One region of the Desulfosporosinus sp. Sb-LF genome, then DNA from elsewhere that is predicted to be linked to it. Evidence: riboswitches for the same ligand, from Rfam matches in the RefSeq annotation. Region 1 holds a riboswitch; each other region holds the start of a gene.
The links. Region 1 has a riboswitch for cobalamin ahead of E4K68_RS05055 (hypothetical protein). Riboswitches for the same ligand answer to the same signal wherever they lie in the genome.
Positions count from the first base shown of each region.

Region 2: another riboswitch for cobalamin. It lies ahead of cobT (nicotinate-nucleotide--dimethylbenzimidazole phosphoribosyltransferase); the one in region 1 lies ahead of E4K68_RS05055 (hypothetical protein).
Region 3: another riboswitch for cobalamin. It lies ahead of E4K68_RS15315 (ABC transporter ATP-binding protein); the one in region 1 lies ahead of E4K68_RS05055 (hypothetical protein).

Region 1 is NZ_SPQR01000003.1:68,843-73,040, forward strand. Features, by position in the region: gene E4K68_RS05045 (hydantoinase/oxoprolinase family protein) at 1-517, opposite strand, end outside; gene E4K68_RS05050 (UbiD family decarboxylase) at 674-2,047, opposite strand; gene E4K68_RS05055 (hypothetical protein) at 2,110-2,331, opposite strand; cobalamin riboswitch at 2,433-2,616, opposite strand; gene mch (methenyltetrahydromethanopterin cyclohydrolase) at 2,891-3,868, opposite strand; gene E4K68_RS05065 (hypothetical protein) at 3,901-4,188, opposite strand.
Region 2 is NZ_SPQR01000001.1:571,482-575,679, reverse strand. Features, by position in the region: gene E4K68_RS02810 (CoA-transferase) at 1-573, opposite strand, end outside; gene E4K68_RS02805 (CoA transferase) at 573-1,547, opposite strand; gene E4K68_RS02800 (hypothetical protein) at 1,569-1,778, opposite strand; cobalamin riboswitch at 1,993-2,168, shown strand; gene cobT (nicotinate-nucleotide--dimethylbenzimidazole phosphoribosyltransferase) at 2,278-3,357, shown strand; gene cobU (bifunctional adenosylcobinamide kinase/adenosylcobinamide-phosphate guanylyltransferase) at 3,413-4,006, shown strand; gene cobS (adenosylcobinamide-GDP ribazoletransferase) at 4,013-4,198, shown strand, end outside.
Region 3 is NZ_SPQR01000010.1:35,306-39,503, forward strand. Features, by position in the region: gene E4K68_RS15300 (DUF6143 family protein) at 1-128, shown strand, start outside; gene E4K68_RS15305 (peptidoglycan recognition family protein) at 285-734, shown strand; gene E4K68_RS15310 (hypothetical protein) at 875-1,069, opposite strand; cobalamin riboswitch at 1,363-1,536, shown strand; gene E4K68_RS15315 (ABC transporter ATP-binding protein) at 1,607-3,145, shown strand; gene E4K68_RS15320 (energy-coupling factor transporter transmembrane component T) at 3,126-3,863, shown strand; gene E4K68_RS15325 (hypothetical protein) at 3,898-4,198, shown strand, end outside.

The sequences.
Region 1 (4,198 bases):
GCTCCGGATTACGACAGGCAAAGAGCAAACATACCGCAACGGATTCTACCTCTTGTTGCCGCAAGAAATCGGCAATCTCCTTTATTTGGGCGTGATCCACGGATTTGATAGACATACCCTTATAATCCATACGTTCCCGAAGCCCTATGCGCAAATACCGCGGTACTAAAACGGGGGGTAAAGCAACACGAAAATCCCATTGTTCAGCCAAACGTGAACGTCTTAATTCCAATGAATCGCGAAAGCCCTCGGTCGTGATCAAAGCTGTTTTTGCACCTTGACCCTGCAGCAAGGCATTGATACCTACAGTCGTCCCATGAATAAACTTGTCGGTTTGCCCAAGGAATTCTGAGAGTGATAAGCCGAAACCCTGCGCCAAATCAGTTAGGCCTCGCAAAATCGATTCCAGAGGGTTTTCTAGGCCAGAAGGAACCTTGGTGGTAAAGGAACATCCATGCTGATCCCGAACCACAAAGTCCGCGAACGTACCCCCTACATCAACTGCAATTTTGTACATTTCTTCCATCTCCCTGTTAGCTAAAAATAAGTAAAATAAGCTTTAAAACCACCTTGATTCTTTTAGACCCTTCTCTCTAGTCATAATGAAGAAGTCCCCATTGTGGGGACTAAAGCTAATAAAAAATAAGCATTCAACAATCCATTCGAACCCCAGTTATAGGCCGAAGGACTCCATAAAACGCTGTACCTTATGCTGAACCTCAGATGACATCTCCACTGTGGGCGCAAAACCTGAAAGGGGTTTCGTCGCATCAATACCCATTTTGGCAGTTCGACTTAATTCATCACTCGAAGGATCTAAAGTACAGCCCATACCCATATGCTGCGGTATGATCGTCACTCCTCTATCCGCTTGAAGTCTAGTGGCCATGGCCCAAAGCACCTGGCGTTCATCGAAAACGTCCACATCTTCATCGACTACAACGACCATCTTCAGATTATGATCCACCGAGAAGGCCGTAAAGATGGCTTGCTGGGCCTGTCCCTCAGCAATCTTCTTCATGGAAATGTAACAGTGGAACAATCCACAAGCCGAAATGGGAGCATGAACACTTTTAATATTAGGCAGAGTCCTTTTCAGCGCATTCAGGACATCCCCTTCTCGCTGTACAGCGACAATCGTAATATGCTCTGAACTCATGGCTGGTGTAATATCCTGAAAGAGCGGTTTCGTGCGGTACTGAATTGCCTTAACCTTGAACAAATTTTCCGTGCTGCGATAACAGGCATAATTTGTGAATTCTGCAAAAGGGCCTTCAGCTTCTCGTTCTCCTGCGACGATTTCCCCCTCGATGATAACCTCAGCATAAGCAGGAACCGTCAGATCGACCATCTTGCAGCGAGCGACCTTCAGCGGAGACCCAAATAATCCCCCCATCGCTGCAAATTTACCTTGATCATAAGGGATCAAGGCCATTGACCCCATCGAAATATTAGGGTGGATACCGAGTACAATCGTCGCTTCGAGCGATTTACCCATTTCTTCCGAGCGGCGGAAGTACTCCCATAAACGTTGCCTAGAATGGAGGCTAATCCCTAATTTGTCCCTACCCTTTAACTGCATCCGGTGATAACCTGCTGTATCAGCACCCGTCACTGGATCTTTAGCAATGACCAAGCCTGCTGTAATGTAGGGTCCAGCATCAATTGGGAAGTGAGTCAAAATTGGCAATTTATACAAATCAACCTCTGGGCCTATAACAACATTCTCCCGAAACGGAGCATCAGCTATCTCGACAGGCTCGATCCGCTGATTGATTCGCTTGGAAAACTCAGCGGCAAGATCGTTGGGATGAACACCCATAGCCAATGCCAAACGCTCGCGAGGAGCCAAAACATTAGTGACAACGGAGATATCATGCCCTTTAACGTTATCAAAAATCGTCAGCGGATAGCGCCGCACTTTCTCTAATTCCATAATCAAGGTACTAATTTCATACTTTGGGTCAATCTCCTCATGAATATGGACAACCTCTAAGGGGTTTTGCTGCTTAACTCGTTCGATAAATGATCTCAGATCCTGCTCCAACTTCTACGCCTCCTCAAATAATCATGTTAATATTTAATAAGCCTCAATGAAAGTGGAGCGACCTATTGAGCTGATCCACTTTTATGTAAGGCATCAACAACAAACTTAGTCAAGATAGTACCTCCAATGATACTTACATCCGCCGTCATACACGACGAAATCAAAACGACTTTAAGCGGTAACTTCAAAACTATAAAGAGACCTGCCCCAACGCAGAAGTTCCCGACAAGTTTGTATCGACCTGTGCCAATAGTAGTGACTCCACTTAATGTATCGCTAATCACCTCTCATTCTCACCCACAATGCAAAAAGACAATAGAAAAAGCCCACAGTCCTATATGACTGTAGACTTTACCATCGCCCATTATTAGCCTTATCAAAAAAGGCTAAGTTCAATATTACAGGCAGGTCTTCTGGCTCAAAGTTCATCATCGCCGTACGCCTTCCCAGCAAATGCCAGTGGCCAGTGTACAGGACTCCCTCTTCACAGTGGTGGGTCCGCTCAGGATTAATATACTACCTGATTCCCTATTCTCCCCAATTGGGGCACCTGTAATAATTCCTTATTACCAATCCACCATGAATTAAGAGTGGATTATGTGTTTTTTATATGTTTCGACGCCATTATTAAATTCCCTGCTTCTAATCATGAACTAGGGTAAATTCTTTTTCGATGAGTTTCGTTGATAGACAGATCAAAACGGTAAAACCCACGTCTGAGCCTTACCGCTTTGATACTTATCAATTTTATTGTTTTCCAGAAGCATTTACCTATATTCTAAACCATTGATCTTAATTATTTCTAAACAGTTTATAAACAATCTATAAACGAATGCTCTACCCTCAGTTTATTCCTAGCCCAAATGAATTACGCAAAATATCAGGACGCAAGGATCCGGCATGAAACGAGTTACCACTCTTTAAATTACATAACCACACTTCCGCAGGGCTAAACAGACGTGGGTCGATATCGTAAAAATCCCCACATTCCTTATACACCTCCGCAAAAGGTCGACCATATTCCCGAGAAGACGATGACGGAACCAGCTTCACCAGAGAATCGAGAGCTTTATCATCATCATGAAGGTAATAAAGTACTGTCGAACCATAAAGAAGCGCATCGTTTGTCCGCCCAAGGGCACTTAGATTATCACCCGCTACTGGTGATAACGGACAAATACCCGAACCGGATACTATGTTCTCTATATTATAGCCCAGTTCCATGAGTTTAGATAAGCCAGTTTCCAAGGCTCGTGCCGCTATCTGAACTGAACCCACCTGTGACGCAGTAGGGGCTACCATGATATAGAGATTTGTGGGATCGCATTGACACTCCTCTAAAATATACCGAACCACCTCTTCTGAAGGAAGTTCCTCACTTTCCAAACAAATGATCGCTGTCTCCGAATAATCCTCATAGCCTGAAACTTCAAATACTTCACCCTCATGAACAATAGCACGTCCCGGACCAGAACCCATTGCTAATAACTTGCCATTTTTAATAGGCCATCCGGCATATTGGGACGCCAGACAAGCTCGGATCGGATGATCAGAGACTACTTCAACTGCGGGCCAGTGCAACCCATTAAAGTCTGACCAATGTTGTTGAACCTGGGCTAGCCCTCCGAGGCAAACAGACGCGAACAAGGTCCCTGCTTCCCAGCCACCCTGAACATGAACACCGCAATCGATCACTGTTACCCCATTTTGTTTGTGAACCTTGACCCGAAGCAGTTCGCTCCGGGAGAGGAATTTCTGAACCAACGGGAAAGCCTGACGGTTAGGACTTAATTCATGGGTTTGGCTAAGCGGCAAAAGCATAGTGTTTCCCTTCTCCAAGTGAAATTATTGTTCTACAATCTCTCGTACTCACCCTTAGCATTAAGATATTGAATATCCCTGCAACCATAATATTCTCCATACATATCTAACGGATCAAAGCCCCTTGGTCTAGTACAGTCATCCGAGTAGCCGATATAGTAGACTTCCAGGTCCTGGTCTCTCATACGGAATATATACTGTGGTTCAGCTTCAAACTTTTTGATTAGTTGTTCAAATTCCTCAGTACCTTTTTTAGCGTCCGAAGAGAAATACTCGATCATGGATTTTTTTTCGATGCAATCCTCAGTAATCTTAAACATACTCAAACCG
Region 2 (4,198 bases), on a different contig from region 1:
AGCCTTGCCGTAAACCTCTTTTTTATGGACGAATTCGCCACCCGGCCACTTAGGGATTCTCCATCCCGGTGAAGTGATGTAGCTACAGCGTTCTACAAAACGTCGTTTCTCCTGAATCATAATAAAGACAGTTCTTTTAGCGAGAGCATTAATGTCGGCGTTTCCACCACTACCCGTTAGACGCTTGCCGACTGGGGAGTAGCCCCCCATGGCGGTGGTATTGACACTGCCATACTGATCGATTTCTGCACCACCTAAGAAAGCCATATCCACATTTCCTCTTTGCAGTTGTCCAAAAACGTCGTATAAACCAGAAGCAATCGAAGCCTGATAGATACAGCGAGCATCCCCCACGGAGGTGGGCAGAGAAATGGGCCTTCCATCCACACTGCCGGCCTCATAAATACATACTGCGTTAGGCGCAGTGGTTTTCTGAGCCAACATGATAGCCAACATGGGCAATCCGGTTCCTGCAAAAACAACCTCCCCGTCTGTTACCTCTCTTGCTGCGGATACGGCCAGAAGGTCGATTGGTTTGAATTCGCCAACTTTTGCAAAATCATTACTAGCCATTATCTCGACCCCCTTTTCACTTTGGTGGAATAGCCTAGCGCAGCGCTGGCCCTCAAAGTTTCTAGGCGGCTGACGCCCAGCTTGTTAAGATATTCCTCATGATCAGCAACTCCAAAGATCCATTCTTTAGCCCATTCATCAAAGCCTTCCTGGGTACGCGTCTTAGTGAAGAAATTATTGATGAAAGCCCCATCTGTTTCATAAGCGCCAAAACATCCCGTGGGATGGGCTCCCCAAGGTAATTCCACAATATAGTCAACCAAGTGAGGCGGAATAAGATTCCTTTCCGGCTCACGACGGATGAACTCTTCCGGTACGATCTGCTCAGTAATGACGATTAACTTGTCGGCTGATTTCATCGCCTCCTCATCACTGAACTTTTGTCCCAATACCCGAACGGTTCCCTCTGAGCCCACCATATTAACGTGCGCAATGCACCAATTGGGCTGGGCAGCTGGAATTAGAGCCACTTCAGTCCCGGTAAAGTTCTCTTTGTATATTTCGTATTTTTTTGCTGGTATTTTGGGATTAGAGCCATCACGCAGACCAGCTTTACCCAGCATATCGTATTCCGGATTCAAAATATCGGACCCCAGCGCAGCATAAGTGGGCGTAAACGGTATCCCTTGAGAACCTGCCACCAAACGGCAAAGCATCTGCACATGGCTGTAATCTTCAATGATTAACTCGCCCGCTTCGACTTTGCGAGCCATATTTCCTGCGATCTTGCCAAATAATTCGTGACCATTCCAACACGACTCCCATATCTTTACACAACCGGCCCCGATCAACATATCACTGTGGGTCCCGCCGTTGACCTCCACTAAATGCAAGTTTTTCTTACCCTGTCGAATTAGTTCCATGATGGCTGCCATTGGACGACGCCAGATGGTAAATCCGCTAAATGTCAGCATGTCGCCATCGTTAATAAAGCTGATGGCCTCTGCTAAACTAACTTTTTGGGGTCTGCTCATGTATTTATACCTCCTTTTTTATTAGCTGGTTTTTAGCACTTTTTTGTTGGAGACATTTTCAATCGCTACCATCGAAAAATCTGTTCCTAAACTGATGGAGAAATACCCACATTCGTCAATTGAGTCCTTGTAAAGACGTGTCTGACCTTTGAATTTCTCACACCTCACGTTCTTCTCTTTTCTCTCTTGAAGGGAACATTCTCTCACTAAGATTCCTAATAATAACATCATACCTAGCCCTCATTAGGACGTCAAGACTTATTTTTATATTATTCAAATAAATATGAATATTTTATATTATTTGCCCAGTTTCTCATGTTTTAACTCCCCGACATCGTAGTGTTGAGTGCCCTTCATTTGCCTTCAGGCACCAAACAGAGTTAAAGCTCGTCAAATTATGAACAAGTACTTGAGATTAGAAAAAGGGTGTGTTATGCTTAAAAGAAAGAATATATACATTTTAGGTGCCCATTGGGAGAATAGGGAAGTTCGGTTTAAAACCGACGCGGACCCACCACTGTATTCGATGAGCTTCGTAAACCACTGGCGTTATGCTGGGAAGGTTACGGATTAAGCGATGATTCGTTAGCCAGGAGACCTGCCTAAGATGTTTACGTTTCCCACACCGTGGGGAGCGGCGGTGATGACGGTAAAGTCCCGACTACAAAGTTATTTGTGGTCAGGACTTTACTTTTTTTTACAAATAAAAATATTAAGGGGGAGAAAACCAATGGAAAAATTAACAGAATCCCAACTATTTTCTCAACTTGAAACTCTGATTGCGAGCATTTCAGACCTTGACGAGGAAGCTATGGCCCAAATCCAAGTTCGCTTAGATTCACTCACTAAACCTCAGGGAAGCCTGGGCCAATTAGAACATTTGGCCAAGCAACTCGGCGGCATCCAACGAACCTCCCGCCCTAAAATCCAAAAGAAAGCCGTCCTATTAATGGCAGGAGATCATGGAGTCGTCGAAGAAGGAGTAAGTGCCTTTCCTCAGGAAGTTACCCCTCAGATGGCGTATAATATCATGAACGGTGGGGCCGCCATCAATGTTCTATCTCGCCAAGCGAATGCCGAGGTATTTTTGACTGATGTCGGTATTGCCTTTCCATTAGAGGGAAATATTATTCATAAACGTGTCGCTGATGGGACTAAAAATATGGCCAAAGGCCCAGCCATGACACGGCAAGAAGCCTTACAAGCTCTACTAGTCGGAGCTGAGGTTGCCTCTGAAAAGATCGCTGAAGGATATAACCTTTTTGCCACAGGTGAACTCGGAATCGGTAATACTACCCCAAGTTCTGCCATCGTCGCCCTCTTGACGAATTCCTCCATTGAAGATGTGGTTGGGCGTGGAACCGGAATCGACGACGCCGGAGTCATTAGAAAACGTTGTGCCATTGAAAAAGCCATTGAAGTCAATCAACCTGATATAACGGACGCCCTCGATGTTCTAACCAAAGTAGGGGGCTTAGAAATTGCGGCGATTGCTGGTTCGATCCTTCAAGCTGCTGCTAGCCATGTTCCCATTGTGATCGACGGATTTATCTCGACTGCTGGCGCACTCATTGCTTCAAAACTGGCTCCTAAGAGCATCGCCTATATGATTCCCTCTCATGGGTCCGTCGAAATAGGTCACCGCAATGCATTATCCGGCCTAGGGCTTGATCCAATACTTAACCTGAATATGAGACTTGGTGAAGGAACAGGAGCCGCCATAACCTTTTACATTGTTGAATCCGCCCTTCATATCCTCGAGGAAATGGCGACCTTTGCTGATGCAGGAGTCAGTGAGCAATCAAGCTAACCCGAAGCAGCATGTCTCATCTCCATCCAATAAACTAGGGGAGTCGGTGAATGTTATGTCTCAATTTACACTCATCACAGGCGGTGCGAGGAGCGGTAAAAGCAGCTTTGCCGAACTCCTAGCTGCTTCAGCAAATTGTCCAGTCACATACATTGCGACCGCCCAGGTCTGGGACGAAGAAATGGCCCAGCGCGTTAAGAAACATCAGAAACAACGTCCGTCTACTTGGCAGCTCATCGAAGAACCCCTGAACATTCGTGATACCTTAATCCGACTAAAAGACGAGAACGGAGTTATTCTCCTCGATTGTGTCACTCTCTGGCTTACTAATCTTCTTTTAGCAGAACAAGCAGAATCATCAAACCAAGATGAGGCTAGTCCCACCATTGAGGGGCAAATCCTAGCTATGGTTCAGGAAGTCGCCCTGCTTGCCCAAGAGATAAAACCGCAAGTCCTCTTTGTCACCAACGAAGTGGGTCAAGGAATTGTTCCCGAAAACCCCTTGGCCCGAGCTTACCGCGATTTGTCCGGACGCAGCAATCAAATCCTGGCTCAGTGTGCAGATCAAGTGTATTTGGTCGTAGCTGGTTTTCCTATGGAGATTAAACACTCCGGTGAGAAACTGCTTGCTTCCCTACTCAAGGAGTGATTTAATTTGCGCGGGTTTGTCATTGCCCTAACCTTTTTGACTCGGCTTCCTTTTCCATCACCAAAAGACGTTTCTTCGGAAGAATTTACACATAGTTACAGGTATTATCCCGGGGTTGGATTAGTGATCGGTCTAATCCTCTGGCTTTTGGCGAAGGCTTTAATTCCGTATTACCCCCCTTTGGTTTTAGGT
Region 3 (4,198 bases), on a different contig from region 1:
GAAAGTTTATCTTTCCTCAAGGAGGTAACTGGAGCCTCTTTTTGACCTCTCCTGGGCCGGTAGCAGTTTCACTTTCTGCGATAGTTGCATTTGGTTGGTATGAAGAAAAAACTAAGCGTTTCAAGTGATTTTTTGGTATAAGGTAAAGGAAATTCCTCCCTCTCTTCCAAGGAAAGGAAAGAGAGGGAAGGCAGGGAGGAAAACTCAATGAACTTTCTTCGAGCATTACGGAACTTGCCAAGGCCGTTGCCGTCCTGAGAGCCTAAAGAAGAGGGGGAGTATAGTTGGATTGGCAAAAGATCGTAATCCACCACACGGCAAGTCCTAGGGAAGTGCGTCGTTCAGGAAGAACCGTCCCAGTCGACGCTGCCATGATTCGGGAGTGGCATAAAACCAAGGGGTGGAGCGATATCGGCTATCACTTTGTGATTATGCCGGATGGTCGCTGTGAAGAAGGAAGACCCCTATCCAAGCAAGGAGCACATTGCAATGTAGCTCATCGTAATTCTATTGGAATAGGAGTCTGTCTAGTGGGGAATTTTAGCGAGACTGAAGTTCCGGACACCCAATTTGCCGGCTTAGTGACCAAAGTCGTTCAGCTTCTAGAAACGTTTAAGCTTGGACTCGGAGACGTTGAACTGCACCGAGGCGTGCCTGGAGCAGCTACAGAATGTCCAGGACGGTATTTTCCAGGGGATGTTTTCATGAAGAAATTGAAAGAAAGCCTTAGTTGAAAGCTACAGGCTGAATTAGATTATCTAGAGAGTCCTAGTCGGTACACGCCGAATGAAGGACTCTCTTTGTCGTTAATATAGGTCATTCACTCCAATAGAATCTACAGATAGGGTGGACTCCTTCATCATTGCGGCTTTGACTACTTTTTCTCTATTACCGCTATTAAACCATAGCAACTGTTGCACATCTTAATCTTTTCTCCATCGGGATGATTTAGATCTAGCCAGTCATTGGAGTGCGTTGCTAGCATCGTTGTATCGCATCTTGCACATTTATAGGCTTCTATTTTTTCCGCTTTCTTGAATCTTAGCATTCCATTCTCGTCATGGATCATTGACTTATCGCCTTCTTTCCTCTTCTTCGGGGAGACCGATTGTTATATGCATTATTTCCATTTTGGGGGATAGATATTTGGGATTGAAATTATGGAAGTGTTCGATTGGTTCGTTGGAAGTACATAATCTTCTTTATAAAAAAGCCCGCGATACGTTAGCAGCAATTTTCTTTGCAGGCCACTTAGCCTTCTTTTTCAATACATTAGGGGGTAGGGTAGCCGCCTGGAGTAACAACAGGTTGCATAAACTCTTGTTGACAAAATACATGAATTATTCTATTATTAGGTCAATCGAATATATATTATTTATAGGTGCCCGTAAGGGATAATAGGGAACCAGGTATTAATCCTGGACGGACCCACCACTGTAATTAGGCGTTAAAAATGTACATATGCCACTGGGATAACTGGGAAGGCGTACATTTAGTCTATAAGTCAGGAGACCTGCCTATTGAATAATCGCAAGAGGACAATGGTAAAGTTCTAGCTTTTTATTAAGCTAGAACTTTTTTATTTTTTAATACTTTAGGAGTGGCTATGGAAACGATTGCAAAAATTAAAATTGAAAAACTCGTATTTCCACACGAAGAAAAACCTGCGCTCAAAAACATTGATTTCGAGATAAATCAGGGAGATTTCATCGTCATTACCGGGGGTGTAGCTTCTGGAAAATCGATTTTACTGCATGCCATCACGGGCGCTATCCCACACTACCATAACGCTGAATTAACAGGAAACGTCACAATCATGGGGCAAGATATTAAGGACATGCGCCTCAACAGAATGTCCGATTATGTGGGATACATGATGCAGGAACCCCATAATCAAATTATTAGTTTGGATGTCTACGAAGACGTTGCTTTCGGTCTTGGCAATCTGGAAATTCCCTTTAACCAAATTGATCAGATGGTTAAAGATACTTTGGAATTTGTGGGTCTAACGGGCTATGAAAACAGACGAACCGCTTCTCTTTCAGGCGGGCAGGCCCAACGTGTTGTTTTGGCGGGTGTTTTAGCCCTCAATGCCCCTATCTTGATTCTTGATCAGCCGACCGCTGAACTGGATCCGAAGGGCCGCTATGAGCTTTATCATCGGCTGGGTCAGTTGAATAAAGCTCAGAATCTAACCATTGTTTTGGTCATGGACCGAATTGAAGAAGTCCTTAACTATGCCAACAGAGTCTTCTATATTAGGGACGGTGAAATTGTCAAACAGTATTCGCCTGAGGAATATTACAAGGACCAAATCGAGCATCGAAAAGGAAGGTTAAACTATAACACTTCCTTCAATACCGATCACCGTAAGTCCAATGAAATTATTGCAGAAATGACCAATGTCTCCTACCAGTACAAAAACAATTTACTAGGTTGTGAAGACATTCGTTTAGAAATCTTCAAGAGTGACTTTTTATCGATTATTGGTTTAAATGGCTCTGGAAAATCAACGTTGGCTAAACTACTTATCGGTCTGTTAAAGCCTTCTAAGGGTGAGATTAAAGTGTTTAACCGGCCTCTGAATAAAGAAAACCTGACAGAGATCCGTACACATGTGGGCTTTCTATTTCAAAACCCCGACTATCAGATCTTTGCAAGCACCTTGGAAGAAGAGGTTGGATTTTCACTGAAGCTAAGAGGTGAACAAAATGAAGTAATCAATCAAAAAATTGATGAGTGCCTAAACTTTGTGGGACTGCTGGATTACAAGAAAATGCACCCTCATCGCTTAAGCCGCGGCCAGCGCCAGCTTTTGGCACTAGCCTCCATTCTCGTCAGTGATCCGGATTTCATCATCGCCGATGAACCGACCTCGGGCCTTGACGAAAATCAAGGGTATATGATCATGGATAAACTCTTCGATTTATCGAAAAATGGCAAAACAATTCTGCTTATCACCCACGATCTGACCATGGCTAAAATCTATTCAAACCGGTTAGTTGCCCTGCATAACCATCGCATTCAACTTGATATTTCGACGAAAGATCTCAATCAATATTTCGATACGCTTACAGCTATTGGCTTGAATTCCCATAATAATATTTCATTCAGGGAGGTTGAAAATGGGACTTTCTATGCTTGATCCCCGGACAAAGCTTGCCTGGTATGCTCTGATGATCTATTTTTCACTGAGTTGTGGAACCGCTGCACAATTGTGTATCGTTTTATTGGTAAGCATTATGGCCTCTCTAATTTTAACTGGTTCACTGAAGCAGTATAAGGTAATGATTATGATGCTCTTGCTTTTGGGACTGCAGATACTGATCGTTCAGCTGCTCTTCTGCCGGGAAGGCGTACTAATCTACCAATGGGGAATCCTTAAAATCTACAGTGAAGCCCTACCACTAGCGGTCACTGGCATACTGAAGGCTAGCATTATTTTTTTCGCAAGTATGCAATTTTTCACCTCAGCCTCACCCCTGGAATTTACCTTAATGCTCATGAAATTCAAAATCCCCTACCGCTTCGCAATGCTGGTGGGACTAAGTGTCCGCTTCCTCCCTCTGATGAAAGAAGAATATGTATCCATAATCGATAGCCAGCGTACCCGGGGCCTTAAAACCGAAAGCGTCTGGGACAATCTCAAAAGTATCATTCCAACCTTCCTGCCTTTTTTATATCGAGCCGTCCGACGCTCAACAGAAACGGCCTTAGCCATGGAGCTAAGAGGGTATGGACGAAGCAAAACCAGAACATTTTCCTCAAATTTGGCAATTAAGCATTACGATATTGCGTTAATCGCTAGCATGTTATTGGTAATAATCATCAGCCTTGCAAGCAGGATATTACCATTAATATAAATATAATCACTATAAATTTAGGAGGAGATAAAAAATGAAAGAAAAGTTATTCAGAACTGATACAAAAGCACTTGTGGGCGCCGTCATCATAGGGATCGTATTTGTAATTATGGAGCAGGTAACAGGACGTATTGACGCTATTTTGGACCCAACCCTCTTACTTCTTAATGGCACATGCTGGGCATTCTTTACAGGCCTTATTGTCTTAATGTACAAACAACCAGCGGGTATTATTGCCGGATTAGTAGAGGCCATTGTAGCCATGGCAACAGCTTATTCACCGCTGGCCTTTTTCTTCATCTTTGCCAATACCATTGGATCCATTACGTACTCAT